Regions from separate parts of the Geobacillus sp. BK01 genome, predicted to be linked through region 1. Evidence: predicted binding sites of a transcription regulator. Region 1 holds the regulator's gene; the other holds the start of a gene.
The links. Region 1 encodes Rex, which represses fermentation and respiration genes when NADH is low (regulators of the CRP and FNR family bind a similar motif). Its sites were predicted from a motif close to TTGTGAAATATTTCACAA; they were not measured.

Region 1 (15,177 bases):
CCAACCAGCTCGTGGCGGAGATGAAATTTCCGCTGTTGGCGCTTGTCGTTTCCGGCGGGCATACGGAGCTTGTTTACATGGAAGGACACGGGGCGTTTCAAGTCATTGGCGAGACGCGCGACGACGCAGCTGGCGAAGCGTATGACAAGGTCGCCCGGGCGTTGCACTTGCCGTACCCAGGGGGGCCGCACATTGACCGGCTTGCCCATGAGGGGGAGCCGGTGATTGACTTGCCGCGGGCATGGCTCGAGGAAGGGTCGTACGATTTTAGCTTCAGCGGCTTAAAATCCGCCGTGCTCAATGTGCTTCATAATGCGAAGCAGCGCGGTGAGGAGATTGATCCGAAGCAGATGGCAGCGAGCTTTCAAGCGAGCGTCATCGATGTGCTAGTGACGAAAACCGTGCAGGCGGCGAAACAGTACGGTGTGCAGCAAGTGCTGCTCGCCGGCGGGGTGGCGGCCAACCGCGGGTTGCGGTCCGCGCTGCAAGACAAAATGAAAGAGCTCCCGGATGTGGAGCTGGTCATCCCGCCGTTGTCGTTATGCACCGACAACGCGGCGATGATCGCCGCGGCCGGAACGGTAATGCATCAACAAGGCAAGCGAGCCGACCTAGCACTCAATGCCAATCCAGGCTTGCCACTTATGTAGTTGAAAATAAAGAACAAAAGGGTGGTTGCTTGCAGTAGGCAAGAGAACCGCCCTTTTTGTTTAGGGAGCAAGTTTTGGTTGTCTTCGATCGAAAGGGGTTGTGTATATTTTTATCCACAAGATGTGGGCAATGTGGAAAAGGCGAGAAAATACTACAAACATAAGGGCAGCAATACACAGTGCGTTTTGGGCAAAAGGAAGGGATTGTTTGTGGATAATGTGGAAAAGTCGGTGAATAACTTATATTTCACAGGTGGAATTGTGGATTTTTTTGTGGATAATGTGACTAACTTAAAAAAACAGCCCGCCACGATCACGGGCGGGCTATGGGGATGGGGTTATAGTGAAGTGTAAAGCTGTTCCCATTCGGCCAATAACTTTTCCACTTGTTGTTTTCGCTCTTCGTTTTGTTGCGACAACTGCTGCACGGTTTCATAATCGCCATAAACAGACGGGTCGCATAATTGCTGTTCCACTTCGGCGATTTGCGCCTCAAGCGCCTCGATCTCAGCCTCGATCTCATCCAGACGGCGTTGGCGCTGGCGCTGCCGCTTTTTCTCTTCCTTTTCCTGTTCATAAGTGGATTTGGTCGATTCACTGCTGTCCGGCGTTTTGTCCGGGTGGGCGTTGAGGCGCGCCAGTTCGCACATTTCCGCTTTTTTGGCGATGTAGTAATCGTAGTCGCCTAAATATTCGGTGAGGCCGCCGCTTGATAGCTCGAACAGCTTCGTCGCAATTCGGTTAATGAAATAACGGTCGTGGGAGACGAACAAAATGGTACCTGGATAGTCGATGAGCGCTTGTTCGAGCACCTGTTTGCTGTCGAGATCCAAATGGTTGGTCGGCTCGTCCAAAATAAGAACGTTCGCCTTTTGCAGCATCAGTTTGGCGAGCGCCAGGCGCGCCTTTTCCCCGCCGCTTAACGCCGAGACCGGTTTTAAGACGTCATCGCCGGAAAATAAAAAGTTGCCGAGCACGGTGCGGATTTCTTTCTCGGTTTTGTCCGGGTAGGCATCCCATAGTTCATCAAGCACTCGTTTATTCGATGATAAATCGGCTTGATTTTGATCATAATAGCCGATTTGGACGTTTGAGCCGTAGCGGAGCCTTCCTGCTTGGACAGGAAGCCGACGGGCGACCGCTTTTAGCAATGTTGATTTGCCGATGCCGTTCGGTCCGACTAAGGCGATGCTTTCTCCACGCGTGATGCGAAAGCTGATTTGACGGATGACGGGTGTTCCCTCGCCGTAACCAACGGTCAGTTCTTCGGCGGTAAGCACTTCATGGCCGCTAGGCCGTTCGATCGAGAAGGAAAAGGAGGCCGATTTCTCATCTCCAGTGGGGCGTTCGAGCCGTTCCATTTTTTCTAGCTGTTTTCGTCGGCTTTGCGCTCGTTTGGTCGTCGAGGCGCGGGCGATGTTGCGCCGGATGAAGTCTTCGAGACGGGCGATTTGTTCTTGCTGTTTCTCATATCGTTTTAACTCTTGTTCATATTGCTCGGCCCGTTGTTCCAAATAGCGGCTATAGTTGCCCGTATACCGCTTAAGTGTCGCGTTGGACAGCTCGTATACCTCAGTGACGACTTTATCCAAAAAGTAGCGGTCGTGGGAAACGAGCAGGACGGCGCCAGGGTATGCCTGCAAATATTGCTCCAACCAAGAGAGTGTTTCAAGATCCAAATGGTTGGTCGGCTCGTCTAAAATCAGCAAATCCGGCTTAGATAATAGAAGTTTTCCGAGGGCGAGCCGCGTCCGCTGTCCGCCGCTTAGCGAGGAAACGGGCGTTGTTTTGTAATCGTATGACGAAAATTGCAGCCCGTGCAAAACAGAGCGGATGTCGGCTTCGTACTGGTAGCCCCCTTGTTCTTTGTACTGCTCTTGCAGTTCGTCATAGGCTTTGAGCGTTTTTTCGTAGCGAGATGGATCGGCGAGCACATCCGGGTCGCCAAGTTGGGTGCCGAACTCTGCCAACTGTGCTTCGATCGCCCGAAGCGGTGCGAACACGTCGAGCATCTCGTCCCAAATGGAACGTGACGAGTCAAGACTGCTGCTTTGCGCCAAATAGCCCATTTTGATATGGCTCGGCTTGATGATTTCGCCGCTGTCGTAAGAAAGTTCTCCGGCGATGATTTTTAACAATGTCGATTTTCCTGCGCCGTTGCGGCCGACGAGGGCAACTCGGTCGCGGGACTGTATTTCTAGTTTTATATTCGATAAAATAAGGTCAGCGCCAAAATATTTCGTGAGCTGGTGCACCTGCAAAATCATCATGTCGTTTCACCTCTCGGAATAGTTTAACGTATGTCGTCAAAACGGTCAAAGACAGATAATGAAAAATCGTGTATAGTTTATAAGTGGAGGAGATTGTCTTGTCGTCGTTTACTCATTTCAATGAACAAGGACGCGCGAAAATGGTCGATATTACCAACAAGGAAGACACGGTACGGGTGGCAGTGGCAAAAACGAGCATCACCGTCAGCGAAGAGATTTATGAAAAAATAACGAACAACGCCATCGGGAAAGGGGACGTGTTGGCCGTGGCCCAAGTGGCCGGAGTGATGGCGGCGAAAAAAACGGCCGATCTCATTCCGATGTGCCATCCGCTCATGTTAAAAGGCGTCGATATTGCCTTTGCTTGGGAAAAAGAGGCGGAAGCGTATAAACTTGTGATGACCGTGACGGTCAAGACGAAAGGGAGCACAGGGGTGGAAATGGAAGCGCTGACGGCCGCCTCGGTGTGTGCGTTAACCGTGTATGATATGTGCAAAGCGATTGATAAAGGGATGATCATCGGTCCGACGTATTTGGTCGAAAAAACGGGCGGGAAGTCCGGCCATTATCGACGGAAAACCGATTAGTTGGGGGATGAAACCATGAGCAACGAACAACCGAAAATTCCGCAGGCAACCGCGAAACGGCTGCCGCTGTATTACCGGTTTTTGAAGAACTTGCATGCGTCAGGCAAACAGCGTGTATCCTCTGCCGAGCTAAGCGAGGCGGTGAAAGTCGACCCGGCGACGATTCGCCGCGACTTTTCGTATTTTGGCGCCCTCGGCAAAAAAGGGTACGGGTATAATGTGAATTATTTGTTGTCGTTTTTCCGCCAAACGCTTGAAGAGGATGAAGTGACGGAAGTCGCCTTGTTCGGAGTCGGCAATTTAGGCACCGCCTTTTTAAACTACAACTTTTCGAAAAATAACAACACAAAAATTGTCATGGCGTTTGATGTCGATGAACGGAAAGTCGGATCGACAGTCGGCGGTGTGCCAGTCTATCATCTCAATGAGCTCGAGGAGCGGCTTGGCGGCGATATTCCGGTCGCCATTTTAACCGTGCCGGCCGCGGTGGCCCAAGCGCTTACCGACCGCCTTGTCGCCCGGGGGATTAAAGGCATTTTAAACTTCACCCCGGCGCGCTTGAATGTACCGAGGCATATCCGCGTCCACCATATCGATTTGGCCATTGAATTGCAGTCGCTCGTTTATTTTTTGAAAAATTATCCATCGCCATCATAAAGGAGAGAATAAAGCGTGAAATACATTTTGATTGTCCTTGTGATTTTGCTGCTGTTTGGCGCGAAAAAATTGCCGGAGCTCGGGCGGTCGTTCGGCCAGTCGCTGCGCGAGTTTAAAGATGCAACGAAAGGGTTGGCCGATGACGAGGAAAACAAAACCGACCGGTGACAAGGCAGGATGGGGAAACGATGAATGACAAAGAAATGTCGGTGTATGAACACCTCGGAGAGCTGCGGAAACGGCTTATCATCGTGCTTCTCTTTTTCGCCGCGGCGCTCATTGCCAGTTTCTTCTTTGTCAATGACGTTATTGTGTATTTGCAGCAGACCGCCGAGGCAAAACAACTAACGATGAACGCTTTCCGTCTCACCGATCCGATTAAAGTATATTTTCAGTTTGCCTTTGTGATCGCCGCTGTGCTGTCTGCTCCGGTGTTGCTGTACCAAATTTGGGCGTTTGTCAGCCCAGGGCTGTATGAAAAAGAGCGGCGGGTGACGCTCAGCTATATTCCGGCGTCGATCATTCTATTTTTAGCTGGGGTTAGTTTTGCGTATTTCGTCTTGTTTCCATTTGTCGTCCGGTTTATGAATCAGTTGGCGGAACGGCTCGGCATTCAACAGATGATCGGCATTAACGAATATTTCCAGTTTTTGCTCCAGCTCGTGTTGCCGTTTGGCATTGTGTTTCAGCTGCCGATTGTTGTGTTGTTTTTCACCCGTTTAGGATTGATTACGCCGCAACTTCTTGTTCACATCCGCAAGTATGCGTATTTGGCTCTGTTGATATTGGCGGCGGCCATTACACCGCCAGATGTGTTGTCGCAAGTGATCGTCATGATTCCACTGACGCTTTTGTATGAAGGAAGCATATGGATTGCAAAAATTGGCTATCGAAAGGCACAATTAGCGGCGGAGCAGGAAAGCGTTGATTCACGTTACGGACAACAGCGAGAGGACGGTTGATACGGCGCCAGGCAAAAACCCTCCCCAACGGGAGGGTTTCATCGTCTTGGTGTGAAGAACAGGCGAAGGGCAGTGCTGAAATCAAAAGCGGCCAACGCTGCCAACGCGATCGTCGTGACATTCCAAATGGTTTCATGGACGCTTTCAATCGCCAAATACGTAAACAGGAAGCCCAAGATGAAATACGGGAGCGAAAACAGCCGCGGGTGGCGCGTCATAGCCAAAACCTCCAAACAGCCAACGGCAGTTCCGCCTGACGCATCATGTTTTCCAATTCATCAGCCAACAAAATTTGAACGACAACGACAAACGTATTCATCGCTACGTGGGCGAACATTGGCACGAAAATGCGCCCGGTTTTGGCGTATAAAAAGGCGAATACCATCCCCATGGACGTGTACAAAAGCAAATGTTCCGGCTCCATGTGCACGATGGCGAACAGAAGAGAGCTGACCAGTGCCGCAAACCAAAAGTTGTACTTTTCATAAAGCGAGCCAAAAATGATTTTGCGGAAAATGAGCTCCTCTAAAATCGGGCCGACGATCGACGTGACGACGACGAGCAATGGCGTCAGGCGGATGATGTCAATGATGTGCTGTGTGTTTTCCGAGCCTGGCTCGATGCCCAATAGACGCCATTCGATATTGGCAGCAATGCTTTGCGATGCGAGCGCCAAAAAGACGCCCGAGATCGCCCACATCCATGACGAAGCAAGCGACAGACGCCGCATCGCCCGCTCATCGCGGTCGCCGCGGAGCAACCATAAAATGATGGCAAAAGCCAATAAAAAGCTGATGACCGCCCAATACCCGGAGGCGATTTTCGCTGCTTCAAGGCGTGTTTGTGCACCTTGACCAACGCCGAGGGCACGGAGGAGCGGCACGCCGACAAAGGCAGACAGCTGCATGGCGATATATGTGATAATGACATACCAGTAGTGGCGTTTCAAATCACTTTACCCCTTTATTTCAAATATATCCGTATTGTAGCACATGTTCCGCGAAATGATAAGAAAAGCGCGCCTATCAGAGGCGGATCGTGATGGCAAAAAAATGAGCAGACGCTGTTTATCGGTTTCGGAAATGTGCAATAATGAAAACGGGTTCGAGCGGACAGGCGCATGGGCTGAGGGGGCGGTTCAGCTCATTTTCTCCTTTCCTCTCGTATAAAAGAAAAACAGTTATTTTTTTGTATTTCCTACTTGCAAAACGGAGAAGAGTTCATTAATATTATAAGTGTGTTAGCACTCGATTGTGATGAGTGCTAATAAGAACGGTGAAAACTATCGTTAAGGAGGTTGTTTCCCGTGTTGAAGCCATTAGGCGATCGTATTGTCATTGAAATCGTGGAAACCGAAGAAAAAACGGCCAGCGGCATCGTGCTGCCGGATACGGCGAAAGAAAAGCCGCAAGAAGGCCGCGTCGTTGCTGTCGGCACAGGCCGCGTGCTCGATAACGGCCAACGTGTCGCGCCGGAAGTCGAAGTCGGCGACCGGATCATTTTCTCGAAATATGCCGGCACGGAAGTGAAATACGACGGCAAAGAATACTTAATTTTGCGTGAAAGCGATATTTTAGCCGTCATCGGCTAATATATGCGTTTACCACATAAACATTCTGAAAAACATACGAAATACGCAACTTTATTCATGACACGAATACTTAACTTTTTTACGGCATGCAGTGCGACTAATTCATAAGGAGGTAACGGGGTATGGCAAAAGAAATTAAGTTCAGCGAAGAAGCGCGCCGTGCGATGTTGCGCGGGGTGGACAAACTCGCAGATGCGGTGAAAGTTACGTTGGGTCCGAAAGGCCGCAACGTTGTATTGGAGAAAAAATTCGGTTCTCCGCTCATCACGAATGACGGGGTAACCATTGCAAAAGAAATCGAGCTCGAAGATCCGTTTGAAAACATGGGCGCGAAATTAGTCGCTGAAGTCGCCAGCAAAACGAACGACATCGCTGGGGACGGGACGACAACTGCTACCGTATTGGCGCAGGCCATGATTCGTGAAGGCCTGAAAAACGTAGCAGCCGGCGCGAATCCGATGGGCATCCGCCGCGGGATTGAAAAGGCGGTGGCGGTTGCTGTTGAAGAGTTAAAAGCCATCTCCAAACCGATCAAAGGGAAAGAGTCGATTGCTCAAGTTGCTGCGATCTCGGCGGCTGATGAGGAAGTCGGTCAATTGATCGCTGAAGCGATGGAACGCGTCGGCAATGACGGCGTCATCACGCTCGAAGAATCGAAAGGCTTTACGACAGAACTCGATGTTGTCGAAGGGATGCAATTCGACCGCGGCTATGTTTCGCCGTACATGATTACGGATACGGAAAAAATGGAAGCTGTTCTCGAAAATCCGTACATCTTGATTACGGACAAAAAAGTATCGAGCATCCAAGAACTGTTGCCGATTTTAGAACAAGTCGTCCAACACGGCCGTCCGCTCTTGATCATTGCCGAAGATGTCGAAGGCGAAGCATTGGCAACGCTCGTCGTCAACAAACTGCGCGGTACGTTCAACGCGGTAGCCGTTAAAGCGCCTGGCTTCGGTGACCGCCGTAAAGCGATGCTCGAAGACATTGCGATTTTAACAGGCGGTGAAGTCATCTCCGAAGAGCTCGGTCGCGAACTGAAATCGACAACGATTGCGTCGCTTGGCCGTGCGTCGAAAGTGGTCGTGACGAAAGAAACGACGACGATCGTCGAAGGCGCTGGCGATTCTGAACGCATCAAAGCGCGCGTCAACCAAATTCGTGCGCAGCTTGAAGAAACAACGTCTGAATTCGACCGCGAAAAACTGCAAGAACGCTTGGCGAAATTGGCTGGCGGCGTAGCAGTGATCAAAGTCGGCGCGGCAACGGAAACGGAATTGAAAGAACGCAAACTGCGCATCGAAGACGCGCTCAACTCGACTCGCGCTGCAGTTGAAGAAGGCATTGTTGCCGGCGGTGGCACGGCGTTGATGAACGTTTACAACAAAGTCGCGGCCATCCAAGCAGAGGGCGATGAGGCAACGGGTGTGAAAATCGTCTTGCGGGCGATCGAAGAGCCGGTTCGCCAAATCGCGCAAAACGCTGGTTTGGAAGGCTCGATCATTGTTGAGCGTCTGAAAAACGAAAAAGCAGGTGTTGGTTTCAATGCGGCAACGGGCGAGTGGGTAGACATGATCGAAGCCGGTATCGTCGACCCGACGAAAGTAACTCGTTCGGCGCTGCAAAACGCTGCATCTGTTGCCGCCATGGTGCTGACAACAGAAGCCGTTGTGGCTGACAAACCGGAGGAAAATAAAGGCGGCAACCCGAGCATGCCGGACATGGGCGGCATGATGTAATCTTACCGCAAAAAACCTTGGAACACTGGGGGTTTCCCCGGTGTTCTTTTTCTTTTGGCCGCATTTTGACCACGAAAATCATCCATGTTGGATCAAAACTCCTATTGCTTGGATGTGATTCATATTTTTCTTTCGTGAAAGAGCCATTTATCTACAGTTTGAGGGGAATATATAGGCCGTTGCTCGTCACGGATTTTAAGGGAGGAGAGGAGAAAGATGAACAACGAAAAAGAAGGCGGAGCGAACCGCCTTTTTGGCCATGTGATCGGTGAAAATCAATCGCGTTTTTTCTTGTCACTGAAGCGTTCGCCCGGGTAGGAGAGCGTTCAGTTTTTTTCTGCAACTTTTAGCTTTTCTTTCTTTTCATTTTTGGCTTTTTCGTCCCATTTGAATACTTTGTTCAGCCATTTATAAACACTTTTGCTCTCTCTTGCGAAGAGCGGTCCTAATATAGCAAGCATAAGAACGTAAAGGGCTGTAAACGGGGTTAGTATAGGGTTTAACCCTGCTGTAATCCCCAGGTTCGCCACAATAATGGAAAACTCGCCGCGCGCCGTAATCGTTAACCCGATGTTTGTGGAGGCTTTGTGGGATAAACCTGCTCTTCTCCCGGCTATCATGCCGGCCACCATATTGGCGATTAAGGTCACGACGACAGCCCCTAAGGAGAGCCAAAACGCATCAATTAAAGTGGAAGGGTCAATACTCAATCCGAAGCTAAAGAAAAAGACGGCTCCAAAAAAGTCTCGGAACGGAATCACTAAATGTTCAATGCGATCGCGATGTTCCGTTTCTGAAAAGACAAGCCCGAGCAATAAGGCGCCAATAGCCTCGGCAACGTGAATGGTTTCGGAAAAACCGGCAATAAAAAACAGAATGGCGAATATGACGATGATAAATATTTCATCGGATTTAATGTTTAGCCATTTATTGAGCAAAGGTGCTCCTTTTCGGGCGACGACAAAAAACAGCAACATGTAGCCGACGGACGTTAACACAGACAAGCTGATTCCCAAAAATGAGGTGGAACCGGAAAGCAAAAAGCCTGAGATTGTCGTTAAAAATAGTGCTAAAAAAATGTCGTCAAAAAGGATCATTCCTAAAATAAGCTCTGTTTCCGGATTGGCGGTTCGTTTTAAATCGACGAGAACTTTTGCTACAATCGCGCTCGACGATACACTAAGAAGTCCGGCAATAATAAGCGTTTCTGACCAAGGCATTCCGACGATCCGGCCGTAAAGCAGCCCTAAAACGAAGTTTAACGCGACATAAAAGCTTCCGCCGATCACAATGTTTTTTCCGGACTTAATCAACTTGCCTACAGAAAACTCGAGACCTAAATAAAAGAGTAAAAATAGCACCCCGATTCTTCCTAAAAATTGGATGATTTCATTGCTTTCGATAAAGGTTAAGTCAATGATCCCAATCGTGGGGGCATGAGGACCTACTATCATACCGATGATAATGAGAAAGGGGATAATCGAGAAATTCAACCTGTTAGCGATCATGGCTCCGATAGCAATTAAAACGAGCGCAGTTCCCACTTCCAATACTAAGTGATCCATTTATTTACATCACTCCTTATTCGACAACAATTTGCTGATAATTTCCTTAATCTGTTGCCTTTCTCCAGATATCACTAATGTATCTCCGGCTTCAATCACTGTATCTGGTCCAGGATTATGAGATTTTTGGGAGTGTTTCTTTTTAATGGCAATCACTGTAACACCAAATTGGCTTCTTATATCGAGATCACCGATTTTTTTATTGACAGCGGGGGCGTTTGGCTCCACCTGAAACCATTCGATAATTAAATCATCAAAAGCAAATTCAACGCTCTCAAGCGCCTTTGGTTTGTAGGCCATTCCCCCGAGTATGCCGGCGATTTGCCGCGCCTCTTGGTCGCTTAATGTGACACTGCTGACCACTTCATCGTAATCGTCGGAATCAAAGTGATAAATTTCCCTTCTCCCATCATCATGGATCACGATGACGAGTTTATCTTGGTTTCGAGTAATAATTTCGAATTTACAACCAATTCCCGGAAGTTCGCTTTCTCTAATATTCATGACCATGCTCCTCCTTGTGAATGTTTGTTTATTAATAAAGGTGCCGGTTTAGGTGTAGGCACCTGTATCGGACAAGTAGTTCTTGATTTGTATTGATCAGAGATGATTTACAATCATTTTTAATTTGGTTTTTAAGCGGACGTGTGCGTGGACGATGAGTTAGTTTATGTATAGTCTACCCATATTGGTGCAAGTCATCCCTTTTTGGTTCATCACCAAAAGATGTACTTGACTTTTAAAGACAAACATGATAGCAATGTTGCTCAAAGAGATGTGTGGTATAAAAAGGAAAAATGCTGTTTTGATTTTCTCTATCATGATCGTCTTTCTTTGTCAAGTACACTTTGTGGTGAAGAGCCCCCTTTTTGTAAAAATAGGGTTAAATTCCATAAAATATACTTAAAAAGAAAAACATCCAAGTAGAGGAAACTAAAATCACTATTTCCCTACTGAATTATTGGATATCGTATTTTGTTAAATATTGGTGCAAGATTTGTCTTGAAAATGCAAGTCCCCTTTTTGATGATGGGTCAAAAATTTTTTAATGGAATATTTTTTAGGTAAAAGGAATGATATTACTTTTCTGTTTTGTTGTTTTATTTATGATTTATTATAACAGTTAAAATATCTTTTTTCATCGATTTTGACTTGTTGAATGGGGCAAAACGGGAATAACAACATAATGAAGGCGTTTACTCGAAGGAGGATCATCCGATGAACGAACGAATTGAACGCGATTCGCTCGGTGAGGTGCGGGTGCCGGCCGATAAGTACTGGGGTGCGCAGACGGAGCGAAGCCGGCAAAACTTTCGCATCGGCACGGAAACAATGCCGTTGGAACTCATTTACGCCTACGCTGAGCTGAAAAAGGCGGCGGCCGTCGTCAACCATCGGGTTGGGAAATTGAGTGAAGCGAAGCAACAGGCGATTGTCGCCGCGTGCGAGGAAATTTTGGCGGGCCGATGGGATGACCATTTTCCGCTCGTCGTCTGGCAGACGGGAAGCGGGACGCAGACAAATATGAATGTCAACGAAGTGGTGGCGAGAAGAGCGAACGAGCTGCTCGCGGACGGTGAGGGGAGCATCCATCCGAACGATGATGTGAATATGTCACAAAGTTCGAACGACACGTTTCCGACAGTGATGCATATCGCGATCTACACAAAAATTCAAACGCACCTTCTGCCAGCGCTTGACGGCTTGATCGAAACGTTTGCTGAGAAAGCACGCCAATATGAGAAGACGATCAAAATCGGGCGCACCCACTTGCAAGATGCCACACCGCTCACGTTTGGGCAGGAGATTTCCGGGTGGCGGACGATGCTTGGAAAAAGCAAAGCGATGATCATGGAGGCGAGTGAGAAGCTGCTTGATTTGGCGATCGGCGGTACGGCGGTCGGCACCGGGATCAATGCGCCGCCGGGATTTGGCGAGCAGGTAGCCGAGCAGCTAAAAGCGCAAACCGGTTATCCATTCCGCTCGGCGGCGAACAAGTTCCATGCGTTAACGAGCCATGATGAGATCGTGTACGTCCACGGGGCGTTGAAGGCGCTCGCCGCCGATTTGATGAAAATCGCCAATGACATCCGCTGGCTGGCAAGCGGACCGCGCTCGGGGCTTGGCGAAATCATCATTCCGGCGAATGAACCAGGAAGCTCGATCATGCCGGGCAAAGTGAATCCGACGCAAAGCGAAGCGATGACGATGGTCGCCGTGCAGGTGTTCGGCAATGACGCCGCCATCGGTTTTGCGGCGAGCCAAGGCAACTTTCAATTGAATGTGTTTAAACCGGTCATCGCCTACAACGCCATCCAGTCGGTGCAACTGCTCGGCGATGCGATTCGTTCGTTTGATAAGCGGTGCGCCCAAGGGCTGAAAGTGAACGAAGCGAAGATGAAGGAGTATGTGGAGCGTTCGCTCATGCTCGTGACGGCGTTAAGCCCGCATATCGGCTATGACCGGGCGGCGGAAATCGCCAAACTTGCCCACCGCGAAGGGTTGACGCTCAAGGAAGCGGCATTAAAAACCGGGTATGTTACCGTTGAGCAGTACGAGCAATGGGTAAGACCAGAAAAGATGATTTAGTCCAAAAACGCCCATCCCGTGAAAAACGGGATGAGCGTTTTTTCTAGGCAAACAGGCGGATTAGTTCATTGATGGACAATACGGCAAACAGTGCCAGGCAAAGAGCGAGCAGTGCGTTCGACAGCCAATGGTTGCGTCCTTCGTTCGGAAGCGCTTTTTTCGAATTAAGCAAGTAAAGAAGTGTGACAGCCAAAAACGGCATAAACAGCGCGCCGAGCGCTCCATAGACGATAATGAGTCCGACCGGTTTGCCGATGAAATGCAAGAGCATCGGCGGGAAGGTGAGCCAAAAGACGTAGAACCGGAACGCTTTTGTCCGGTTGAGCGATTCTGCGCCCACAGGTTTCTTTCGCACATTGCGGACAAAATCGGCAAACAAATACGAAACGCCGTTCCAAACGCCGATGACCGACGTAAATGACGCCGACCAAAAGCCGAGCAAAAAGAGCCAACGGGCAGCCGGATTCAGTTCGTTGCCCATGATCGTGGCGAACGAGACAAGTCCTTGCTCGCCGCTGATCGTCGTGTCAGTGCCGTACAGCAAGGCTGCCCCAAGCACAAGCAGCGATAAAGTAAAGATGGCGGTGACGATATAGGCAATAGCGGAGTCATAGCGCATCGGCGACACATAGGAGCGGCCTTTCCATCCGTTTTCCTGCAGCCAGTAACCGTATGATGCCATCGTGATCGAACCGCCGACACCGCCGATCAGTCCGAGAGCGTATAACAGCGAGCCTTTCGGCAAGTCGGGCACTGCCGTTTTCCAAAGATCGTCCAGTTGCGGCAAGACAAGAAGAGCTGAGCCGACAACGGTAATGAACATGAGTCCGACGAGCACGTTCATAACTCGCTCAAACAATTGAAAGCGGCCGGACCAAGTAATCGCAAAGCCGGCTACTCCGTGGATGACGGCCCACGCCCAAAGCGGGATGGACGGGATCATCGCTGACATCGCCAAGGCGCATGATGACGTGCCGGCCGCCCCATAGACAAATCCCCAAATGATGGCGTACACGCCAAAATAAATCGAGGCCCATTTCCCCATCGATTGCCAGCCCTCGAAAATGGTTTTGCCGCTGAGCAAATGCCAACGGCCGACCCCTTCATTCAACACAAATTTGAACACTGCACCGACGATAATCGCCCACATAAAGACAAGGCCGTAGTTCGTTCCGGCGACAAGGGCGGCCACCAAGTCTCCAGCCCCGACCCCGGTCGCAGCGACAATCAGCCCCGGACCGATCATCGTCCATTTGGGTTTTCCCATTTTTCTCCTCCCCTTTGTTGCAAATTGATTCCAAAAGTTGCGTATATTCGATATTATATTAATAGTATAAACGATATATTGTCTACCTCTAAAAGATTCATTGATTACGATAAAAGGAGTTTGATGTCATGGCGATTAACGAACCGCTGCTTTCCTCCTTTGAAAAGGTTGTCCGCAACATTGAGCAAGTTATCGTCGGGAAACGAGAGGTCATCCTCCTCAGTTTAACAGCGTTATTGGCTAAAGGTCATGTGCTGCTTGAAGACGTTCCCGGCGTCGGCAAGACGATGTTGGTGCGTGCGTTGGCGAAATCGTTCAGCGCTGAGCTGAAGCGCATTCAATTTACGCCGGACTTGTTGCCGAGCGATGTGATCGGCGTTTCCGTTTATAATCCGAAAACGCAGCGGTTTGAGTACAAGCCCGGGCCGATCGTCGCCCATATCGTGCTTGCCGATGAGATCAACCGGACGTCGCCGAAGACGCAATCGGCGCTCCTGGAAGCGATGGAAGAAGGAAGCGTGACCGTTGACGGCGTCACCCGGGCGCTGCCGCAGCCGTTTTTAGTGATGGCGACGCAAAATCCGATTGAATATGAAGGAACGTACCCGCTCCCCGAGGCTCAGCTTGACCGGTTTTTGGTGAAGCTGCACATGGGCTATCCGTCTCCCGACGAGGAAATCGAAATGTTAAACCGGTTGGAAAAAGCGGCGCCGCTTTCGGAGATCGGGCCGGTGATGTCGCTTGACGAACTGCTGGCCCTGCAACAAAAGGTTTCGGATGTGCATGTGAGCGACACGGTGAAGCGGTATATCGTCGATCTTATTCAGCAAAGCCGAACACATGAAGCGGTCTATTTAGGCGTCAGCCCGCGCGGGTCAGTCGCCTTGATGAAGGCGGCGCAAGCGTACGCATGCATTCATGGCCGCGATTTTGTCATCCCGGATGATGTGCAGCACCTCGCTCCCTACGTGTTGGCTCATCGCCTGCTTATTCGCCCGGAAGCGAAATGGGACAAGCTTGATGCTGAAATGGTCGTCAGTCAGCTTGTTGCCCGCACGCCAGTGCCGGTGCAAGGGCGGAGGTAACGATGAAGAGAACATGGAACAGGCGTTGTTGGCCTGCTCTCGCCCGGCTGTTGCTCTTGACGGCGGTTTTGTTTTCGTACGCTATGTTCCAAGGTGGGTTTGTCAGCTGGTTTTTGTTTTATAGTTTTTTGCCGTTTGGGTTGTATGCGCTCTTGATCGCGATATATCCGCTTAAGCGCACCGCGGTCCGGCGGACGGTGCCGGCCGGGCGC
Region 2 (15,177 bases), on a different contig from region 1:
CCCATGCAGACAATGGATCGGCTTGCCGCATTGCGCGCAAAAGCCAACAAGCTCTTCCAACCGCCATTTCTCCTTTCACAGGGATTGAAAATGTTCACCGTCCGGCTGTGACGCGCGTCACTACCGTCGTAGGCCAAAGCGGCTATGATGAGTATATAATTCATTATACTACAAAGGAGGCCGACGTTATGAGCCAATTTGCCGCAAAAATCCACGCCCCGGACTATCCGCCGCGCGATCGCCATCCGGCGATTTTCCGGCTGTTTGACAGCTTAAAGCCGGGGGAAGTGATGGAACTGGTGAACGACCACGACCCGCGTCCATTGCAATACCAGTTCATGATGGAGCGTCCGGACGAATTTACGTGGGAGTATTTGGAGGAAGGGCCGGACGTATGGCGGGTGGCGATCGGAAAGAAATAACTGCACCGTTTCATCGGGATTTCCGTCTGCAGGCGGAAATCTTTTTTTTTCGACGGTTCGTATGGTACGGTAAAAACAAACGATGTCCGGAAAGGGGAAGGGTGATGAAACCAACCATTGCCGGAGCGGTGCTCGCCGGCGGCCAGTCGCGCCGATTCGGGCGGCCGAAGGCGTTTGCGCTGCACGAAGGCGCGCCGTTTTTCACCTGGTCTGTTGCGGCATTGCGGTCTGTCGCCGATGAACTGTATATCGTCAGCCACCCGTCGCTTGTCGATGAATTCCGCCGGCAAACGGACATCCCGGTGTTGCTTGACGTGGAGCGCTGCCGCGGCTGTGGGCCGCTTGCCGGCATTTACACCGTGATGGAACAGAGCCAGGCGGATTGGGTGTTCGTCCTGCCGTGCGACATGCCGTACATGCGGCAGGAAGTGACGAATCGGCTTGTTTCCTATATCGATCCGATGGTTGATGCCATCGTCCCGCTCCATGGCGGCCGTCCGGAGCCATTGGTCGCCTTATACCACCGGCGGCTCAGCCCTGTGATCGCCGAGCTGCTTGATATCGGTGAACGGCGGATGACGGCGCTCCTTGAACGGATTCGCGTCCGGTATATTGACACGAATCAGCTCGGTGTCGAGGAGAAAGTGTGGCACAATGTGAATACACAACAACAATACGAAAGCCGCTCAGATAGATGCTGCTTTTGATAGGCGGCTTGCCTTCGTTGGCATTATCGTGGGCCGACGGTGAAAGAAGAGGAAAGGCGTATAGATCCACCGCTGTGTAATTTTCGCTGGCATCGAAAGGAAGTGGTGCGTTCTATACTAGGGCTGAAGAGGGGGATCAAGGTAAGTGCGGAGAAAATTGTCTAAAAAGGAGGAGAACGGTGATGACCCTGCGCTTCAATTACCGTATTGAAAACCCAGAAGCATTTGAAACCCTAACTAAACTAGAGGAATTTATGAACAAGAGTGGGCTCGACAAAACGCTCTATGAGCTAATTAAAATTCGTGCCTCACAAATTAACGGATGCGCCTTTTGTGTAGATATGCACACTAGGGATTTACGAAACATGGGAGAAACTGCACAACGTATTAATTTAATTAGCGTTTGGCGTGAAGCTTACGACATTTTTTCTGAGAAAGAAAAGGCGGTACTGGAATTAACCGAAGCAGTTACGCTTATTTCAAATAATGGGGTTCCCCAACATTTGTATGAAAAGGTTCGCCAGTTTTTTAGTGAAAAGGAATACGTAGACTTAATTATGGCGATTAACACCATTAACTGTTGGAATAGAATGGCGATTTCAACAGGTATGTATCCGGGCTGCTTTTAATCATTTTTTGTTGCAGCTGAGGATCTGTCGCCACATCCGATCGTACACGCGGCCGTCGTCTTCATTCAAGGTGCGATCGCCATCTGTTGTGGCCTCGCTGCGGATGTGATGGATATCACATAATGCGCCTAAGTGTTGCGGTACAATGGAGGCCGAGGAGGGGACATGATGCGCGATTTCAATGAAAACCCGTTTATCGTTATTTGGGAGTTGACGAGGGCGTGTCAATTAAAATGCCTTCATTGCCGCGCCGAAGCGCAATATCATCGCGATCCGCGCGAGTTGACGTTTGAGGAAGGGAAAAAGCTGATCGATGACATTTACGAGATGGATCAGCCGATGCTCGTCTTTACGGGAGGCGATCCGCTCATGCGGCCGGATGTGTACGATTTGGCGAAATATGCGATCGACAAAGGATTGCGCGTGTCGATGACGCCGAGCGCGACGCCGAACGTGACGAAAGAAGCGATCCGCAAGGCGAAAGAAGTCGGCTTGTCGCGCTGGGCGTTCAGTCTTGACGGGCCGAATGCCGAGATTCACGACCATTTCCGCGGCACGAGCGGCTCATTCGATTTGACGATCCGCGCGATTCACTACTTGCATGAACTTGACATTCCCGTGCAAATCAACACCGTCATTTCGCGGTACAATGTTCATGTGCTTGACGAGATGGTGGCGCTCGTCGAGAAGTTAAAATGCGTCCTTTGGAGCGTCTTTTTCCTTGTGCCGACAGGCAGGGGAAAAGAGGAGGATATGATTTCTCCGGTTGAGCATGAGCGGGTGTTCCGCTGGCTGTATGAAACGAGCAAGCGCGTTCCGTTTGACATCAAAACAACGGCAGGCCAGCATTACCGCCGCGTCGTGCTGCAGGCGAAAATGCGCGAAGGAAAAGCGGCGAAAGGCGGCATCCGTTACGAAGACGTGTTGAACCAAGGGTTGACCGGGCAGGTCGACGGGCTCGGCCGCGCGCCGAAAGGGGTAAACGACGGCAACGGTTTCGTCTTCATTTCCCATATCGGCGACGTCTACCCGAGCGGGCTGCTGCCGGTGAAGGCAGGGAACGTCCGGGAAACGCCGCTTGCGGACATTTACCGACACTCGCCGATTTTCCAAGATTTGCGCAATCCGGACAAATACAAAGGGAAATGCGGCGTTTGCGAGTTTCGCCATGTGTGCGGCGGCTCGCGCTCGCGGGCGTACGCGGTGACTGGCGACTATTTGGAAAGCGAGCCGTATTGTGTTTACATTCCAAAGGCGCTGCGGACAAAAGAGCGCAGTCAATTGTAAAGGGGCGGTGAAAACCGGCCGGTTCTTCTAAAATGGCGGCGCCGCCGCGTTCGCGGGACGGCGCCCGGGTGCACGCGGCGGACGTTGGTGATGTGTCCGAAACATACGGGGAAGGGGGAAGGCGCCCTTCCCCGTTTTCGCTGTTTAGCGCGAAACATCATTGGCGTTCTAAGTTGACGATAAACGTTTCCGGCCCTGTCGGTGTTAAGCTTCCCCCTTTCGGTTCAAGGCTCGCTTTAACGAGTCGACAGCCGCGCTGTTGTCGCCGGACGTCCGGGCGCTGGGGATCGTCACCGTCGAACAGACCGCTGGCGCCATCGCCGGTCCTTTGCCATTTTCGCAAAGTTTGCTGCTCATTTGGCCGCAGGCGACCGCCTTGATCGCGGCCACTCTCATCTGCTTTGCGGCGGCTTATTTGTTATTTGTGAGGCAGGAAATCCGGGCGCACGGGTGAGAACGGGCATGGCCTTTTCCGGTTTCCGTGGTCGATGGTGCATGGCGCCGGCACTTTGCGCGGGGCGGGGATGTTTGGAAAGCCTTGAACGCGGCAAAAAACGTGCTTCACCTAATCGACTGCATCCGTTCCTTGGTAGGAACGGATTTTTTTATGGCTGTTTTTGTCATACATGCGCCGCTTGGGCAAGAAAACAATATAATGATGAAAAGCCATTTTTGACAAAAACGTGACAGCAACTTTGACGAAACGGTGACAACAACGGCAAATGTGATAAACCTCACAAATCTATTTTCCGTGCCTGCGTATGATGGAATTACAAACAAAGCCACATATTTTGAAGGTTAGGGAGGGGCTTTTCATGAATAAACAAAAGGCGTTGTTGCCGATCACAACGTTGGCAATGACATTTTCATTCGCTGTATGGGCCGTCTTTTCACCGCTCGCGAGTACATTCCAAGAAATGTATGGACTGACATCGACACAAAAAAGCATTTTGGTCGCCATTCCGGTGCTGCTCGGCTCGATCATGCGTTTGCCGCTTGGCATTTGGACGGACCGGATCGGCGGGAGAAGGCTGTTTTCGCTGTTGCTGTTGTTTTTAATCATTCCGCTTGTTGGGGCAGGGTTTGCTGATTCATATGCGATGCTCATGTTTTGGGCGTTTTTCATCGGCATGGCCGGAACGTCGTTTTCGATCTCGGTGACGTTTGTGTCTCGCTTGACTCCGCCGGAAAAACAAGGGACAGCGCTCGGGATTAACGCGATGGGGAACTTCGGCACGGCGGTCGCCAGCTTTTCCGTTCCATCGATTGCCGCGGCGTTCGGTGTACCGTGGGCGTTTTGGGGGATGATCATCCCGGTTGTCATCATGCTTGTTCTCGTTTGGTTTTTCACACCGGATATGCCGAAGCCAAAACAGCAAAAAACGATGCGCGAATCGCTGTCGGTGCTCAAATATAAACATACGTGGACGCTGTCGCTCTTTTACTTCGTTACGTTTGGGGCGTTCGTTGCCTTTGGCATTTACTTGCCGTCGTTGCTTGTGGATTTGTACGGTTTGACACCGGTCGATGCCGGAATGCGCGCAGCCGGGTTTACGGTTATCGCGACGCTCGCCCGGCCGATCGGCGGCTACCTTGGTGATAAAATCGGTGCTGAACGGGTATTGACGTTTGTGTACGCTGGGATGACGCTCGGCGCCTTAACGGTCGCGTTTGGAATGGAAAACATTTGGGTGATGACAGTGGCTTGCCTGCTGCTCGCGGCAATGTCTGGGTTAGGCAACGGTGCAGTTTTCAAGCTCGTTCCGCAGCTGTTCCCGGCTGAGACAGGTGCGGTCACCGGTCTTGTTGGCGCCTGGGGCGGACTTGGCGGCTTTTTCCCGCCGATTTTAATGGGAATCATTAAAGACGCAACCGGCTCATACGCGCTTGGTTTCATGCTTCTTGGCTTGTTTACCTTGATCTGCTTCTTGCTCAACCGAGTCGTGTTTGGCAAAAAGGCGGGCGAACCGGTGAAACGGTACGCGTCGTAAAGACAATATCATAGTTCGGAAACCAAAGAGGCCAAAGGCACATGCTTTTGGCCTTTTGTTATCATCTCTTGATGTGCGCTGTCACAGGATACAAAAATGCCTGCCTATCCGACACGATGTAGCGGGTCAATAAGAGGGAGGGGGCCTCCGTTTTCTGGCAGCCAACATGAAAACGTTCCTTACGATTGCTACCTTGCGAAACTGTATTGTTCATTATTTCACAAACCATTCAAACATGACCGCCTGCCGGTGATACAAATCACTAGGGGAAAAGTGGAGATGCCGTACCCTAAAGGTGTAGACGATATCACTTAAGGGGGAAGAACGATGAACCGAAAGATGTCTTCGCTGTTGTCCGTCGCGTTGGCTGCTTCGCTTTTGGCCGCATGCAGCAATGGGGGAGGGGAGGCAAAGGCGGAAAATAAAAATGGAACAGCGGCCTCTGCGCAACAGTCTGCCGAAAACGTGTTAGCCGCTCATCAAGGAGTCAACCAAGCGCCGGTGCCGTTGAAAATGGAGCGGATCGGCCCGCATGATGTCCGCGTTGAAATGACGGCGCAAATCACTGATATTGAAATTGACAAAGGGAAAATGTATAAAGCATGGACGTTTAACGGTCAAGCGCCAGGGCCGCTCGTCGTCGTCAATGAAGGGGACACAATCCACTTTACATTAAAAACATCCATGAGTAAATTTTACTCCCCACCCAGGCATGAAAATCCATCTCTCTTTCCATAATGGAGGATGAACGCAAACAGTTTGGAAAGACGTGCTTTTTAATGGTGGTTCGACCCTGTACAAAAAACTGTTTGAGTCCATTTGGTGTTCCACCCATTGTAAGCCCTTTTCATTTGGAAAAGGTGACTACGAACAGAAAAATGCCTAACGAACAAGTGGACTCACTGTTTGCGAATTCATCAATGGAAGGAGTCCGGATCATGGATGTGCTTTATCATCGTTGCGCAGGTTTAGATGTTCATGCCAAAACGATTGTCGTTTGTGCGCTTTGGGGAGAAGAAGACCACATTCAAAAGGAGATCGAAACGTTTTCGACGTTTACCAAAGACTTGTTTCGCCTCCTGAAATGGCTCGAGGATCGAGAAATCACTCATCTAGCGATGGAGAGTACGGGGGTTTACTGGAAACCGGTCTTTAACATTTTAGAGGACTACTTTGACATTACCTTGGCCAACGCTCAGCGAATCAAGAATGTCCCAGGGAGAAAAACGGATGTATCCGATGCGGAATGGATCGCTAAATTATTGCGTTATGGACTGATTGAAAAGAGTTTTGTGCCACCCGCGCCAATTCGAGAATTGCGGGACTTGACCCGTTTACGCAAAAAGTGGGTGGGTCAATTGATTGCGGAAAAAAACCGAATTCATAAAGTATTGGAGTGTTCCAATATCAAGCTGGGTACGGTGATTTCCGACATCTTCGGAGTATCGGGCCGAAAACTCTTGACCCGTTTAATGGAACAGGGGTACATCGAAGAAGCCGATATCGACGCTTGCCTTCACGGAAGAATGAAAGGGAAAAAGCAACAAATTCAGGAATCGCTCTTTGGGACATTAACCGAACATGAGTTGTTCATGATTCGCCAATCGTGGAAGCACATCGAGTATTTGGAAAGCTTGATTCAGGAGATGGACCAACGCATCGACCATCTCTTACAACCGTATCAACAGGAAGTGGATCTTCTGATGACGATTCCTGGAGTGAAAAAGGAAACCGCCGCCGTCATCATCGCCGAAATCGGAGTGGATATGGGACAGTTCCCGACACCGCAGCGCCTCGCTTCTTGGGCTGGGGTGGCCCCGGGAAATCACGAAAGCGCTGGAAAACGCAAAAGTACACGAACGGTAAAGGGGAATCCTCATATTAAATCCGCGTTATGCGAGGCGGCATGGGCGTTATCCCGATGCAGGAATCAACCGTTGGCGGCGAAATTTTGGTCATTGGCGGCTCGCCGGGGAAAGAAAAAAGCACTCGTTGCGATCGCGCACCGAATGCTTGTCACCATTTACTGCATGCTTTCCCGAAAAGAACCGTTTTGGGGACCACAAGTAAGTTAGTATAGCCAAAATGAATACAGAATATACGAGATGCCTAAAAATAAGGCACCTCTGCTTTCCTGTTGTCTTTTTTGGCCATTTGTAGTGTATCCAAACTGATCACAGGATATACAGAGTTGACCGGGTTTTATGGATTTTCACAGAAAAATATGGATCCGGTCATCCCGCACAGCATGGATTTCCATGCCGTCCACGCTGCTCCGTCCGAAGATTTTATTGATGTGATGCCAAACGAATCGGGAACGTTCACGTATCCGGCGAACAAACCGGGTGTGTTTATGTACCATTGCGGCACGAAGCCAGTGTTGCAGCATATCGCCAACGGCATGCACGGTGTGATCATCGTCAAGCCGAAAAACGGCTATCCGACCGATAAAGAAGTCGACCGCGAATATGTGCTCATCCAAAACGAGTGGTACAAATATAACGATATGAATGACTTCCAAAACGGAGTGCCAAGCTACGTCGCTTTCTCGACGAAAGCGCTGAAGCCTGGTGACCTGAACACAAACGGGGATACGTTCACGCTGAAAGAAAAACCGTTGCTTGCGAAAGTCGGCGAGAAAATTCGCTTGTATGTCAATAACGTTGGCCCGAACGAGGTGAGTTCGTTCCACGTCGTCGGCACTGTCTTCGATGATGTGTATCTTGACGGCAACCCGAGCAATCATCTAAAGGGAATGCAAACGGTGATGCTTCCGGCAAGCGGCGGCGCGGTTGTCGAATTTACCGTCACCAAACCGGGAACGTACCCGATCGTCACTCATCAGTTTAACCATGCACAAAAAGGAGCCGTCGCCACGCTGAAAGTCACAGAAACCGGTGAAGACGACGGCGCGGAAACAAGCGGACATTAATGTTCCCCCGTTTCCCCAAACGGGAGATGGCCGCCCAAAGCCCTATAGCTCTTATTATACGGCGGCAAAAAGAAAAAGAAGTGATTCGCATCACAACCGACAAGAAAAAAGAGCGTCCGGCAGGCCGCAAACAACGGCCGGTCGGGCGCTCTTCCCATCAGCGCGCCAAAATAGCTTGGTCGTTGCTTTGCCCAGGGGGAACGATCGGATAAACGTTTTCTTCCTCGGCGATGTTAAAATCAAGCAAGACCGGTCCATTGTGCGCTAACGCTTTTTTGATGATCGCCTCTGCCTCTGCTTCCGAGTCGGCCGCATACCCGGCCGCCCCGTATGCCCCGGCCAGCTTAGCAAAATCAGGCGAAGTAATTTTCACGGCTGAATAGCGCCCTTGGTAAAACAGTTCCTGCCACTGGCGCACCATCCCCAAATACCCGTTGTTTAATACGGCGATTTTAATCGGGAGGTTGTGTGCAACAGCCGTCAACATTTCTTGAAGATTCATTTGAAAACTGCCGTCCCCGGTCACACAAATGACCGTTTGGCCCGGCGCAGCGACAGCGGCGCCGATGGCTGCCGGGAGGCCGTACCCCATCGTCCCGAGTCCGCCGGACGTTAAAAAGGACCGCGGTTTGGTAAAGGCATAATGATGGGCTGTCCATATTTGGTGTTGGCCGACGTCGGTGACCACAATCGCCTCGTCTCCTGCGAGAGCTGAAAGCATTTGGATGACTTTTTGCGGCTTTAGGCGGCTTGCAGACGTATCGAAGCGGGGCACCGTCCGCCGCCACTGTGTCGCTTCCGCCACCCAGTCTTTCGTATGTTCCCGGATGAGTGGATAGCGGAGCCGATCGATTAAAGAATGGAAAAATTGTTTCGCATCCCCGACAATCGGAAGGTCGACACGGATGTTTTTGTTAATCTCGGAAGCGTCAATATCGACATGAATTTTTTTCGATTTTGGCGAAAATCCGCTCATTTTTCCCGTCACCCGGTCGCTGAAGCGCACGCCGGCGCAAATGAGCAAGTCGCATTGATGGACCGCTTTATTGGCCGCATAAGTCCCGTGCATGCCGAGCATTCCTAAGTATAACGGATTTTGAGCGAAAGCGCCAATTCCCATCAACGAGCTGACAACGGGGATTTGGCCTTTTATGGCCACCTCGCGCACCAGTTCCGAGGCGCCGGAGCTGATGACCCCACCGCCGATAAACAAGACCGGTTTTTTGGCGCTTTCAATGGCGGCAATGGCGGCTTCCAACGATTTTTTCGGTATTTTCTTCGGTTTCGGGAGTGAAGCTTTTGGCATCGGGTAGGACGCCGTCGCCTCCTGGCGGAGAAGATGAGTTGGAATTTCCACCGTCACCGGCCCTGGTCTTCCACTTAGCGCAATTTCATAGGCGTGCTGGATGGTTGATGGGATGCCGCTGATTTCGTTCACTTGCAAATGGTATTTCGTAACCGGTGTGCAAAGGCTAAACACATCGAGGTCAGGAGCATACAAGTCGTTTTCCGGAGAGGGACGCGTGACAATGATAAGCAATGGGACGGAGTCGCTTAATGCGGTTGCGATTCCGGTAATACCGTTTGTGATTCCGCCCCCTGCCCCGATGATCGCCACTCCTAATTTCCCCGAAGCACGCGCATACCCGTCCGCCGCATGAACAGCCGCTTGTTCGTGCTTCATTTCGATATACGACAGGCGGGAGGAGGTTTCGAGTGCTTGGCGAACCGGCAATGTGCTGTCATGGCAGCAGCCAAATACGCGGCTGATTCCTTGAACGGCTAATGATTGTACTAGTACATCGACTCCGAGGCGGATCGGAGGATGCAACATTTCGCCACCTTCTTTCTCACTTTTTCCTCATTTTAAACAACTTGTGTACAGATTGTATGCGAACTCCGTCACACCACAAGTTGCTCTCGGTAGAAATTGAGGGGGAGCGCATTAGGGAAAAGGAGCTTCTTTTCCTTTCCCCTCCCTATTCGGCATAACATACCTACTGTTTGGAAAACATAGGTTAATAAAGGGGAAATATAGGTATTCAGGAAGTGAGGTGATCAAATGGGCGGCCCATCGCTGCGAAAGTTGGACGCGCATCGCTCCATTCATCATGGGGCATTTGCTGAGGCGAAACGTCTGACCGATTTGCTGGAAAAACTGTATGACGAGCGGCGCAGCGAGCATCTTGCTGAGGTGGCGGATGCGCTTGCCGAACATTGGGAAAAACGGGTCATTGCCCACGCCGAGGCCGAAGAGGAAGGGTTTTACCGTGAAAAGGCCGGAGAGGGAGAAGATCTGGCTGAAACGGTTGCACGGTTAAAACGTGACCATGACCTTATGAGAAAATTGATTGCCGAAATACGGGAGCGGCTGCCTGAACAGGTCGATGGCGAGGTGCTAACCCGTTTTCACGCCTTGCTTCACATCAATCGCATCCATAGTGCCGATGAGGAAAGTCTGCTCTTTTAAATTTGGACGGAACGAAAGGAGAGGGAAAACGGCATGAACCAAAAGCCTACCCCATTTTGGCAGAAATTAAAATACTTTGGCCGGTCAGAAAAAATTGCCGGTCACGCAGAACTGTCGCCATACGGACGGGATGCTGAAAAGACGTATCGCCGCCGCTGGCAGCATGACAAAGTCGTCCGCACTACTCACGGGGTGAACTGCACAGGCTCGTGCAGTTGGAAAGTGCATGTGAAAGACGGCATTATTGCGTGGGAAACGCAGCAAACCGACTATCCGACGACAGGGCCGGATATGCCGGAGTACGAACCGCGCGGTTGTCCGCGGGGCGCGAGCTTTTCGTGGTATACATACAGCCCGCTGCGCGTCCGCTACCCGTATGTGCGCGGGGCGCTTTTGAAATTGTGGAAGGAAGCGCTGGCGCACGAAGGCGATCCTGTTGCCGCCTGGAAGGCTATTGTCGAAGACCCGGAAAAGGCGAAACGATACAAACGGGCGCGCGGCAAAGGCGGATTCGTCCGGGCGGCATGGGATGATGTGTATACGATGATCGCCGCTTCCCTTATTTATACGATCCAGACGTATGGTCCGGATCGCATTTTCGGCTTCTCGCCGATTCCGGCGATGTCGATGGTCAGTTATGCGGCAGGAGCCCGTTTTTTGAATTTAATTGGCGGGGCGCTGCTCAGCTTTTATGACTGGTATGCCGATTTGCCGCCGGCTTCCCCGCAAATATGGGGAGAACAAACGGATGTGCCGGAAAGCTCAGACTGGTTTAACTCCAGCTATATGATCGTATGGGGATCCAACTTGCCGCAAACGCGCACCCCGGATGCCCACTTTTATGTCGAGGCGCGCTACCGGGGGACAAAAGTCGTCGCCATTAGCCCTGACTATGCGGAATTTGTGAAATTTGCCGACAACTGGCTGCCGGTGCAGCCGGGAATGGACGGAGCGCTGGCGATGGCCATGACGCATGTAATTTTGAAAGAATTTTACGTTGACCAAACGGCCGATTACTTTATGAATTATGCGAAAACGTACACCGACTTGCCGTTTTTAGTCATGTTAAACAATCAAGGGAACCGCTATACAGCCGGCCGCTTTTTGCGGGCGAGCGATCTTGGCATGCCGCTTCAGTATGCGGAATGGAAAACGGTCATATGGGATGAGAGGTCACAGACATTTGCCGTGCCAAACGGAACGATCGGACACCGTTGGGAGAATAACGGCAACTGGAACTTGCGGCTTGACGACATGGACAACCGGCGGCTCGGGCTTCAGCCTGCCTTGACGCTTCTCGGACAGCAAGATGATACGGTGATCGTCCAATTTCCGCATTTTGAAGCCGGGAAAAAGGCGGTGATTGAGCGCGGCGTTCCGGTGAAAGCCATCAAACAAAACGGCGAGACGGTATACGTGACGACCGTATTCGATTTATTGCTCGCGAAAATGGGCGTCGGCCGTGGGCTCCCCGGCGACTATCCGTCCGATTATGATGATATGAAGCCGTACACGCCGGCTTGGCAAGAAGCGATTACTGGCATTGACCGAAAGACGGCCGCACAAATCGCCCGCGAATTTGCGCAAAATGCGCTCGATTCCAAAGGACGCTCGATGATTGTGATGGGTTCGGGCATTAACCATTGGTACCACTCTGACGCCATTTATCGGGCCGTTTTGAACCTTGTGCTGCTGACAGGCTCGCAAGGGGTGAACGGCGGCGGATGGGCGCATTACGTCGGCCAAGAAAAAGTGCGCCCGCTCGAAGGCTGGCAGACGATCGCGATGGCGCGCGACTGGGGAGGGCCGCCGCGGCTGCAAAATGGAACGTCGTTTTTCTATTTCGTGACCGAACAATGGAAATACGAAGACCAAAACATGAACGAGCATGTATCTCCGCTCGTGGAAAAGCCGCGATATGAGCACGGCGGCGATTACAACTATTTGGCGGCCCGGTTAGGCTGGCTGCCGTCTTATCCGCAGTTTAACGTCAACAGCCTTGCGCTCGTGGAACAGGCGAACGCGAAGACGAATGAAGAAGCTGTTCAATATGTCGTTCAGCAAATCAAAAAAGGAACCATCAAGTTTGCCATTGAAAATCCGTCCGACCCGGTCAATTTTCCACGCGTGATGTTTGTCTGGCGTGCCAATTTGATCGGCAGTTCGGCCAAGGGGCATGAGTACTTTTTGAAGCATTTGCTTGGCACCCATCATGCGAATTTAAGCGAACAAAACGATGAACTGAAAACGAGCGAGATCGTTTGGGATGAAAACGCGCCGGAAGGCAAACTTGATTTAATGGTCAATATCGATTTTCGCATGGCCGGGACCGGTCTATATTCAGACATCGTGTTGCCGGCAGCGACGTGGTATGAGAAGTACGATGTAAGCAGCACGGATATGCACCCGTTTGTCCATCCGTTCAATCCGGCAATCGCACCGCCTTGGGAGGCAAAATCGGACTGGGACTTCTTTAAAGGATTGGCCAAAACGTTTTCCGAGCTGGCTGTCCGCTATTTTTCCAAACCGGTGCAAGATGTCGTCGCCGCGCCGCTTTTGCATGATACGCGCGATGAAATCGCCCAGCCGTTTGGGGTGGTGAACGACTGGAAAGACGGGACGGCCGATCCGGTTCCGGGCGTGAATTTTCCGCGCTTGCACATTGTGGAGCGGAATTATGCTGAAGTGTATAACAAATTTGTGGCGCTCGGCCCGGTCGTCCGCGAGCAAATCGGGGCGAAAGGGCTTAGCTGGGACGCTAAGGAACAGTACAAATGGCTGCTTGATACGCTCGGTTCTTCTGCGCTTGAAGGTCCGTATAAAGACTGCCCGAGCCTGCTGACAGACCGCGATGCAGCGGAGGCTATTTTGGCGCTTTCTAGCACAACGAACGGCGCATTGGCGCTGAAGGCGTGGGGGGAAATGGAGAAAAAGACGATGCAGCCGCTAAAGGATTTGGTCATGGAACGGGCGGAAGAACATATTACGTTCCATTCGATTACGGTCCAGCCGCGGCAAGTGTTGACAACCCCGGTTTTCAGCGGGAGCGAAACCGGAAACCGGCGCTACTCCCCGTTTACGACGAACGTTGAGCGGCTCATCCCATGGCGGACGTTGACCGGAAGGCAACATTTTTATTTGGATCATGAGCTCATGTTTGAGTTTGGCGAAGAGCTGCCGACGTTTAAAGCGCCGCTGCAGAAGCTCGCTTTTTACAGCCATGACCGGCGCCCGAACGTAGGCGGCAAAGAACTTACCCTCCGTTACTTGACGCCGCACTTTAAATGGTCGTACCACAGCACATATGGGGATACCGTTCCGATGTTGACGATGTTTCGCGGCGGTCCTCACGTATGGCTGAATACCGATGACGCCGCTGAAGTCGGCATCGCTGACAACGACTGGATGGAAATGTATAACCGCAACGGGGTGGTCGTCGCCCGGGCGGTCGTCAGCCATCGACTGCCGCGCGGGGTGGCGTTTATGTACCATGTGCAGGAACGCCATATTAACGTGCCTGGTTCGCCGATCAGCAAATTGCGCGGCGGCACGTTTAACAGCCCGACCCGCATTCACGTCAAGCCGACGCAAATGATCGGCGGTTATGCGCAATTAAGCTACGGCTTTAATTACTATGGGCCGACAGGAAACCAGCGCGATGAACAAGTCGTGATCCGCAAGCTGGAAAAAGGAGAGGTGGATTGGCTTGAGAGTTAGAGCGCAGTTTGGCATGGTGATGAATTTGGATAAGTGCATCGGCTGCCATACGTGCAGCATTACGTGCAACAACACATGGACGAACCGCCCCGGCGCCGAGTACATGTGGTGGAACAATGTGGAGACGAAACCGGGCATCGGCTATCCGAAAGAATGGGAAAACCAAGACTCGCAAAAAGGCGGCTGGGTGCTCAAAGACGGGAAGCTTGAGCTGCGCGCCGGCGGCCGGGTGAACAAACTGTTAAACATTTTTTATAACCCCAATATGACGGTGATCGACGACTACTATGAACCGTGGACATACGACTATGAACAACTGATCAACCGTCCGGAAGGGGAGCATCAGCCTGTCGCCCGGCCTAAATCGCAGCTGACCGGCGAATATATGGACGTTACATGGGGACCGAACTGGGAGGACGATTTGGCCGGGGTTTACGAAACAGGGACGCGCGATCCGAACATCAAAGGGATCGAAGAGAAGGTGAAATTTGAATTCGAACAAACGTTTATGATGTACTTGCCGCGCATTTGCGAGCACTGTCTGAACCCGCCTTGTGTATCTTCATGTCCGTCCGGAGCGATTTATAAGCGGGATGAGGACGGCATTGTGCTCGTCGACCATGACGCGTGCCGGAGCTGGCGCTTTTGCGTGACCGGTTGCCCGTATAAGAAGGTGTATTTTAACTGGAAAACGCATAAAGCGGAGAAATGCACGTTTTGTTTTCCGCGCATTGAAGTAGGGATGCCGACGGTTTGTTCAGAAACGTGCGTCGGCCGGCTGCGCTATATCGGCATTGTGTTTTACGATTTGGACCAAGTGGAGGCAGCCGCCTCGGTGCAAGATGAAAAAGAACTGTACCGCGCCCATTTGCGCATCTTTTTAAATCCGTACGATCCGGAAGTCATCAAGGCGGCGCGTGAGGCTGGATATACGGACGACTGGATCGAAGCGGCACAGCGCTCGCCTGTCTATAAACTCGCTGTTGAGCAGCAAATTGCGCTCCCGCTTCATCCGGAATACC

Region 2: a site for Rex is predicted at 1,862-1,879, ahead of ACTVDO_RS04780 (TIGR04053 family radical SAM/SPASM domain-containing protein). Genes of this name have one in related genera too.

The regions. Positions count from the first base shown of each region.
Region 1 covers NZ_JBQPTH010000029.1:8,604-23,780, reverse strand. The annotation lists gene tsaD (tRNA (adenosine(37)-N6)-threonylcarbamoyltransferase complex transferase subunit TsaD) at 1-650, shown strand, start outside; gene ACTVDO_RS16325 (hypothetical protein) at 729-1,004, shown strand; gene ACTVDO_RS16320 (ABC-F family ATP-binding cassette domain-containing protein) at 989-2,920, opposite strand; gene moaC (cyclic pyranopterin monophosphate synthase MoaC) at 3,019-3,507, shown strand; gene ACTVDO_RS16310 (redox-sensing transcriptional repressor Rex) at 3,523-4,164, shown strand; gene tatA (twin-arginine translocase TatA/TatE family subunit) at 4,180-4,332, shown strand; gene tatC (twin-arginine translocase subunit TatC) at 4,353-5,126, shown strand; gene ACTVDO_RS16295 (YdiK family protein) at 5,165-5,344, opposite strand; gene ACTVDO_RS16290 (CPBP family intramembrane glutamic endopeptidase) at 5,341-6,075, opposite strand; gene groES (co-chaperone GroES) at 6,433-6,717, shown strand; gene groL (chaperonin GroEL) at 6,840-8,459, shown strand; gene ACTVDO_RS16275 (cation:proton antiporter) at 8,786-10,024, opposite strand; gene ACTVDO_RS16270 (cation:proton antiporter regulatory subunit) at 10,034-10,528, opposite strand; gene fumC (class II fumarate hydratase) at 11,243-12,613, shown strand; gene ACTVDO_RS16260 (Nramp family divalent metal transporter) at 12,657-13,880, opposite strand; gene ACTVDO_RS16255 (AAA family ATPase) at 14,009-14,965, shown strand; gene ACTVDO_RS16250 (DUF58 domain-containing protein) at 14,968-15,177, shown strand, end outside.
Region 2 covers NZ_JBQPTH010000003.1:113,780-128,956, reverse strand. The annotation lists gene ACTVDO_RS04800 (hypothetical protein) at 1-60, opposite strand, end outside; gene ACTVDO_RS04795 (DUF2249 domain-containing protein) at 189-422, shown strand; gene ACTVDO_RS04790 (molybdenum cofactor guanylyltransferase) at 527-1,129, shown strand; gene ACTVDO_RS04785 (carboxymuconolactone decarboxylase family protein) at 1,312-1,758, shown strand; gene ACTVDO_RS04780 (TIGR04053 family radical SAM/SPASM domain-containing protein) at 1,927-3,045, shown strand; partial or broken gene ACTVDO_RS04775 (ABC transporter permease) at 3,281-3,499, shown strand; gene ACTVDO_RS04770 (MFS transporter) at 3,861-5,036, shown strand; partial or broken gene ACTVDO_RS04765 (multicopper oxidase domain-containing protein) at 5,364-5,714, shown strand; gene ACTVDO_RS04760 (IS110 family transposase) at 5,975-7,111, shown strand; partial or broken gene ACTVDO_RS04755 (multicopper oxidase domain-containing protein) at 7,246-7,968, shown strand; gene ilvB (biosynthetic-type acetolactate synthase large subunit) at 8,126-9,802, opposite strand; gene ACTVDO_RS04745 (hemerythrin domain-containing protein) at 10,031-10,438, shown strand; gene ACTVDO_RS04740 (nitrate reductase subunit alpha) at 10,472-14,155, shown strand; gene narH (nitrate reductase subunit beta) at 14,145-15,177, shown strand, end outside.